Nonomuraea africana: one gene and its partner. The protein of the gene in region 2 interacts with the protein of the main gene of each other region in a pairwise test. Links are inferred from orthologs where the notes say so. Each region holds a gene or a part of one and is shown on either strand. Other genes may lie near its edges.

Region 1 (3,310 bases), 6.7 Mb from region 2 along the record:
CGTGGCGCTCGTTGTGCAAAAGTACGGTGGTTCGTCCGTCGCCGACGCGTCCTGCATCAAGCGGGTCGCGCAGCGGATCGTCACGACGAAAAAAGCCGGCAACGAGGTCGTCGTCATCGTCTCTGCGATGGGCGACACGACGGACGAACTGCTCGACCTGGCCGAGCAGGTGTCACCGCTGCCCCCTGGGCGCGAACTCGACATGCTGCTGACCGCGGGTGAGCGCATCTCGATGGCCCTGCTGGCGATGGCGATCGCCAACCTGGGCCACGAGGCGCGCTCGTTCACCGGCTCGCAGGCCGGCGTGATCACCGACTCCACGCACGGCAAGGCGCGCATCATCGACGTGACGCCGAGCCGTATCCGTGAGGCGCTCGACGAAGGCCAGATCGCCATCGTGGCCGGCTTCCAGGGCGTCTCGCAGGACACCAAGGACATCACCACGCTGGGCCGTGGTGGTTCCGACACCACCGCGGTGGCGCTGGCGGCGGCTCTGGAGGCCGACGTCTGCGAGATCTACACCGATGTCGACGGCATCTTCACCGCCGACCCCCGCATCGTGCCCCAGGCGCAGCAGATCCCCAGGATCTCCTACGAGGAGATGATGGAGATGGCCGCCTGCGGGGCGAAAATCCTGCACCTGCGCTGCGTCGAGTACGCTCGCAGGTTCAACCTGCCGATCCACGTGCGCAGCTCTTTCAGCACCAAGGAAGGCACGTGGGTCGTGGCCGACCCTTACACCGAAGGAACCGAGATGGAGCAGCCGATCATCTCCGGCGTCGCGCACGACCGGAGCGAGGCCAAGATCACCGTTGTCGGTGTTCCCGACAAGGTCGGAGAGGCTGCCGCGATCTTCAAAACGCTGTCCGAAGCCGAGATCAACATCGACATGATCGTGCAGAACGTCTCGGCGGCGGCGACGGGTCGTACCGACATCTCCTTCACGCTTCCCTCGACGGACAGCTCCACGGCGCTGGCCGCGCTGAAGCGCATCCAGGACCAGGTCGGGTTCGAGTCGCTGCAGTACGACGACCAGATCGGCAAGGTGTCGCTGGTGGGCGCGGGCATGCGCTCGCACCCCGGCGTCACCGCGACGTTCTTCGCCGCCCTCGCCGACGCGGGCGTCAACATCGAGATGATCTCCACCTCGGAGATCCGCATCTCGGTGATCGTGGGTCAGGACGGCGTCGACGCGGCCGTGGCCGCGGCGCACCGCGCGTTCGACCTCGACTCGGACCAGGTGGAAGCAGTGGTGTACGGAGGTAGCGGACGATGAGCAAGCCCACTCTCGCGCTGATCGGCGCGACCGGAGCGGTCGGCACCGTGATGCGCGAGCTGGTCTCGACCCGTGACGACGTCTGGGGCGAGATCCGTCTGGTCGCCTCGGCCCGCAGCGCGGGCAAGGTCCTCCAGGTCCGCGGCGAGGACGTCGTGGTCCAGGCGCTGGCCCCCGAGGTGTTCGACGGCGTCGACGTCGCCATCTTCGACGTCCCCGACGAGGTGTCGGCCGAGTGGGTGCCGGTGGCCGCCGCCCGCGGCGCCATCGCCATCGACAAGTCGGGCACGTTCCGGATGGAGCCCGACGTCCCGCTGGTCGTCCCCGAGGTGAACCCGCTCGACGCCCGTAACCGGCCGCGCAACATCATCTCGACGCCCAACTGCACCACGCTGTCGATGATGGCCGCGATCGGCGCGCTGCACGCGGAGTACACGCTCAAGGAGCTCGTCGTCGCCTCCTACCAGGCGGTGTCGGGCGCGGGCGTGGCGGGCCCCGCCCGGCTCTACGACGAGATCGAGGCGCTGGCGGGCGACCGCACGGTCGGCCAGAGCGCCGGTGACGTGCGCAAGGCGCTGGCCAACAAGCTCGAGGCCGACTCGCCGTTCCCCGCGCCCATCGCGTTCAACGTGGTGCCGTGGGCGGGCTCGTACAAGGAGGGCGGCTGGGCCTCCGAGGAGCTGAAGCTGCGCAACGAGTCACGCAAGATCCTCGGCATCCCCGACCTCAAGGTCTCGGCCACCTGCGTGCGGGTGCCGGTCGTCACCACGCACTCGCTGGCCGTCCACGCCAGGTTCGAGCGCGAGATCACGGTGGCCGACGCGCACCGCATCCTGGAGGCCGCGCCGACCGTGGTCCTCATGGACGACCCGGCCAACGGCGTGTGGCCGACGCCGGTCGACGTGGTGGGCACCGACCCGACCTACATCGGGCGCATCCGCCAGGCGGTCGACTTCCCGAACACGCTCGACATGTTCGTGTGCGGCGACAACCTGCGTAAGGGCGCGGCCCTCAACGCGGCGGAGATCGCCGAACTGGTGGCCGCCGAGTTCTGACCCGCCCGTAGTCCGAGCCGCCCTGGAACGGCCTTCCTGGGCGCTCTCAGCCCCCACCCGGCCCCCGGTCCGCACGACCGGGGGTCAGGTGTTGTCGGGTGCTTTCTGTTGTGCGGTGCTCTGTTGTGCGATGAGCCTCCCCGCCTTCTCTCCTTTACGGCAAGCCATCCCCACCGCCTCCGCGGTCACCGGCTGCCGTCCGTCCAAGGGACGCTCCTCGGGCGCACGTGCCCGGGCGCCGTTACGGACCGCCTGCCTCCCCAGGCCCGTTGAGACCGCCTTGCCAGGCCCGTTCTTACGGGTGTCCCGGGCGCCGTTGCGGTGCTCAGCCGGAGTCCTGCTGGGCGGCGCGCCTTCGACGGACGGCACCCCGCTGGGACGGAGGCGCTCGACGTGGCTGTGCCGTACAGAAGAACAAAGAAAGATCAGCGGAACAGAATGTCCCAGTGGTCGGATTCGCTGGCGAAGATGTCGCCGCTGGCGGAGCGGTAGAGGGCCGAGCCGTCGCTCCGGACGCCCGCCCTCGGGTACTTCTTGGTGATGTGGCGGTCGACGCACTTGTTGTGGCGGATGTCGATCTTGTAGCCCGCCGCGTGGCTGAAGGCGCCCGGCGCGTGGCCCGCCTCCGTGCCCCCGGTGACGACCACCGGGCAGCCGCTCTCCCGCTTCAGGTCGATCACCCCGACGAGCGTCTCCGACCTGATGGCCTGCATCGACGTGCAGACACTGTTGTGCCGGTCGGCGCAGTGGCCGCTGGACTTCCAGGTCAGCCCCGCGAGCGCGAGCTGGTCGGTGGCGAAGGCGTGCGAGACGCGCACCGCGTGGCGGGGCATGGCCCTGGACAGGAGCGCCTCGGACGCGCGCGCCCGGGACTGACGCGTCTCGAACCGGCGAGTCTGGGACGGACGCGTCCCGTGCCAGTGGTCCTGGGCCTGACGTGTCAGGTGCCAGTGGTTCTGGGCCGGACGTGTCCCGTGCC
Region 2 (3,272 bases):
AGGAGGCGACAGAGTTGCGGTGGTACGGCAGGCACCCCGCGTGACGCGCCGGCCACTCGCTTTGTGACCTTCGACGCGCAAGGATGGGGACCATGCGTCATCTCTATATCAACGGGGCGTGGACCGCCTCGGTCTCGGGCGAGGGCATCGACGTCGTCAACCCGGCCACCGAGGAGACGATCGACAGAGTTCCCGCGGGCGCCCCTGATGACGCGGAGGCGGCGGTGCTCTTCGCCCGCGCGGCCTTCCCCTCTTGGTCCGCCATGGCCCCCGCCGAGCGCGGCAAACTGCTGGCCGCCGCCGCCGACCTGCTGAAGGAGCGGGCCGAGAGCGTCGCGAGGACGATCGCCACCGACATGGGCGCGCCGTACGGCTTCGCGCTCAAGGTGCAGACGCTCATGCCCGCCGGCGTCCTCGCCTCCTACGCGCAGCTGGCCGAGTCGCACCCGCGAGAGTCCAGGATCGGCAACTCCCTCGTGGTGAAGGAGCCCGTGGGCGTGGTCGCCGCGATCACCCCGTGGAACTACCCCCTGCACCAGATCATCTGCAAGGTCGCGCCCGCGCTGGCCGCGGGATGCACGGTGGTGCTCAAGCCGAGCGAGGTGGCGCCGCTGGCCGCCTACGCGCTCGCCGAGATCTTCCACGACGTCGGCCTGCCGCGCGGTGTGTTCAACCTGATCAGCGGCAGGGGGCCGGTGGTCGGCGAGGCGCTGGCCACCCACCCCGAGGTCGACATGGTCTCCTTCACGGGCTCGACCAGGGCGGGCAGGCGCGTGGCGGCGCTGGCCGCCGAGAGCGTCAAGCGGGTGGCGCTCGAGCTGGGCGGCAAGTCGGCCAACCTCATCCTGCCCGACGCCGATCTCACGAGCGCGGTGAAGGCGGGCGTCGCCAACGCCTTCGTCAACTCCGGCCAGACCTGCTCGGCCTGGTCGCGGATGATCGTCCACCGCGACCAGTACGACACGGCGGTGGGCCTCGCGGTCGAGGCGGCCCGCAAGTACACCATCGGCGACCCCTTCGACGAGGCGACCAGGCTGGGCCCGCTCGTCTCCGCCGCGCAGCGCGACCGGGTGGTCCGCTACATCAACACCGGCCAGGAGGAGGGCGCGCGCCTCATCATCGGCGGCACCGAGCCGCCGATCGAGCGCGGCTACTTCATCGAGCCCACGATCTTCGCGGGCGTGGAGCCCGGGATGACGATCGAGCAGGAGGAGATCTTCGGCCCCGTCCTGTCGATCATCCCCTACACCAGCGAGGACCAGGCGGTGCAGATCGCCGACGGCACCCGCTACGGCCTGGCGGGCGCGGTGTGGGCGGGCACGCAGGAACGGGCGGTCGCGGTGGCGAGACGCCTGCGGACCGGACAGGTCTCGATCAACGGAGGCCCGTTCAACCCGCAGGCGCCCTTCGGCGGCTACAAGCACTCGGGCATCGGCAGAGAGCTGGGCGAGCACGGCCTCGAGGAGTACTTCGAGATCAAGTCGCTCCAGCTCTGACCGCTAGAGGATCAGCCCGCCCGTGGCGCGGCCGTTCAGAACTCCCATGCGGCCAACCTGGGCGACCGGTTCAGGGCGTGCGCTGGAGAATGCGGCGAGCCTCGTTCTTCGGCAGGTGGTCGACGTAGAGCGTGCCGTCGAGGTGGTCGGTCTCGTGCTGGAAGCAGCGCGCCAGCAGTCCGCGGGCCCTGAGCTTGACCTTCCTGCCGAGCCTGTCCATCCCCTCGATGCACACGCCCGCCGCCCTCGGGGTGGACGCGTAGAGCGGCTTGCCCGTGTCGCGTCCCGGGACCGAGAGGCAGCCCTCCTCGTCGAGCACCACCTCGGGGTCGTCGACGGTGAGCACCGGGTTGATCAGGTGGCCCTTGCGCCCGCTGCAGTCGTAGACGAACAGCCGGCGCGACACGCCGATCTGCGGTCCGGCCAGGCCGACGCCGTCGGCGGCGTACATCGCGTCGAACATCTCGTCGATCAGCTTGCGCAGCTCGCGGTCGAAGTCGACGACAGGCTCGGCTGGGGTGCGCAGCACCGGGTCGCCGATGTAGCGGATCTCGCGCATGGGGCCGTCTACTCCTGTAAGGACTGAGGTTGGCCGGAGCCACTTACCCTACCGTGGGACCACAGTCGAGCGCGCCCCAGGGACCTGAGAGACTGGACGCGTGCGTGTCTACATCGGTGCCGACCATGCCGGCTATGAGCTGAAGAACCACCTTGCCACCTGGTTGAAGGACCACGGCCATGAGGTGACCGACTGCGGTCCGTTCGTCTACGACGCCGAGGACGACTACCCCGCCTTCGTGCTGCGCGCGGCGGAGGGGGTCGCGGGCGACCCCGGCAGCCTCGGCATCGTGATCGGCGGCTCGGGCAACGGCGAGCAGATCGCCGCCAACAAGGTGCGCGGCATCCGCGCGGCCCTGGCGTGGAGCGAGGAGACGGCGCAGCTGGCGCGCGAGCACAACAACGCCAACATCGTCAGCGTGGGCGCACGCATGCACACCCAGGAGGAGGCGACCAGGTTCGTCGAGGTCTTCCTCGGCACCGCCTTCTCGGGCGCGGCACGCCACAGCCGCCGCATCGCGCAGCTGTCCTCCTACGAGACCATCGGCCAGCTGCCCGCCCTGCCGTAACCCCGCCCTGCCGTAACCCCGCCCCGTAAGCCCGCCTGTCCGGCCGCCCTGCCGGCTGGCCTGACGGCTGTCCTGTCACTCGCCGCGCGATGGCCGTCCGGCCCCGCGGCGGGTCACGGCTTGTGGGTCATGGCTTGCGGCGGGTATCGCGGCGCGAACCCTCCACCCGCGGGCGGCCCTCCCTGCGTGAACCCTCATCGCGCGGACGGCCGTCCCTGCGCGGACTCTCGTCCCGCGACCTGGCCTCGCGGCGCGGCGTCTCGTCGCGCAGCGGTCGCCGGTCGGCGGCCTCCTGCTGCTCCTGCGACGGTTTCGACACGTCTCTCGCCCGCATCGCGGTGATCGCCGTGATCTGCAAGCTCTGGAGCGCCATGACCTCGACTGTACGCCGTGACGGCGGGGAGCGAAGTCCTGCTGGGCGGCGCGCCCGCGGTGGAGGGGACCATGTGACCGCGGAGGCGCCGGACCGGCTTGCCGTACGGGAACCTGGTGTACGGGAACCAGGCGCACCAGAAAACAGATGTACCGGAACCAGATGTACCGGAACCAGATGTACCGGAACCAGATGCACCGGAAACAGATGCACCGGAAACAGCCGCACCGGAGACAGGTACACCGGAGACAGGTCAGAAGACGTTGCCGGCCCACG

What was found.
Region 1: the proteins of def (region 2) and H4W81_RS35005 interact in binary tests that used the Escherichia coli proteins (3 or more experiments, as listed by UniProt). The link is inferred for Nonomuraea africana from one-to-one orthologs.

Annotation. Positions count from the first base shown.
Region 1 is NZ_JADBEF010000001.1:7,366,345-7,369,654, reverse strand. The notes cover bases 303-3,301. They hold H4W81_RS35005 (aspartate-semialdehyde dehydrogenase), read left to right. Parts: upstream 303-1,272; coding sequence 1,273-2,331; downstream 2,332-3,301. Other genes in these bases: H4W81_RS47910 (hypothetical protein), read right to left, coding at 2,757-3,301; H4W81_RS35010 (aspartate kinase), read left to right, coding at 303-1,276. In the rest of the region: more of H4W81_RS35010, read left to right, coding at 2-302; more of H4W81_RS47910, read right to left, coding at 3,302-3,310.
Region 2 is NZ_JADBEF010000001.1:639,716-642,987, forward strand. What follows is about bases 312-3,272. They hold def (peptide deformylase), read right to left. Parts: upstream 2,056-3,272; coding sequence 1,567-2,055; downstream 312-1,566. Other genes in these bases: H4W81_RS02900 (aldehyde dehydrogenase family protein), read left to right, coding at 312-1,496; H4W81_RS02910 (ribose-5-phosphate isomerase), read left to right, coding at 2,156-2,623; H4W81_RS02915 (hypothetical protein), read right to left, coding at 2,751-2,996; H4W81_RS02920 (GNAT family N-acetyltransferase), read right to left, coding at 3,250-3,272. In the rest of the region: more of H4W81_RS02900, read left to right, coding at 93-311. UniProt on the Escherichia coli protein: Removes the formyl group from the N-terminal Met of newly synthesized proteins. Requires at least a dipeptide for an efficient rate of reaction. N-terminal L-methionine is a prerequisite for activity but the enzyme has broad specificity at other positions.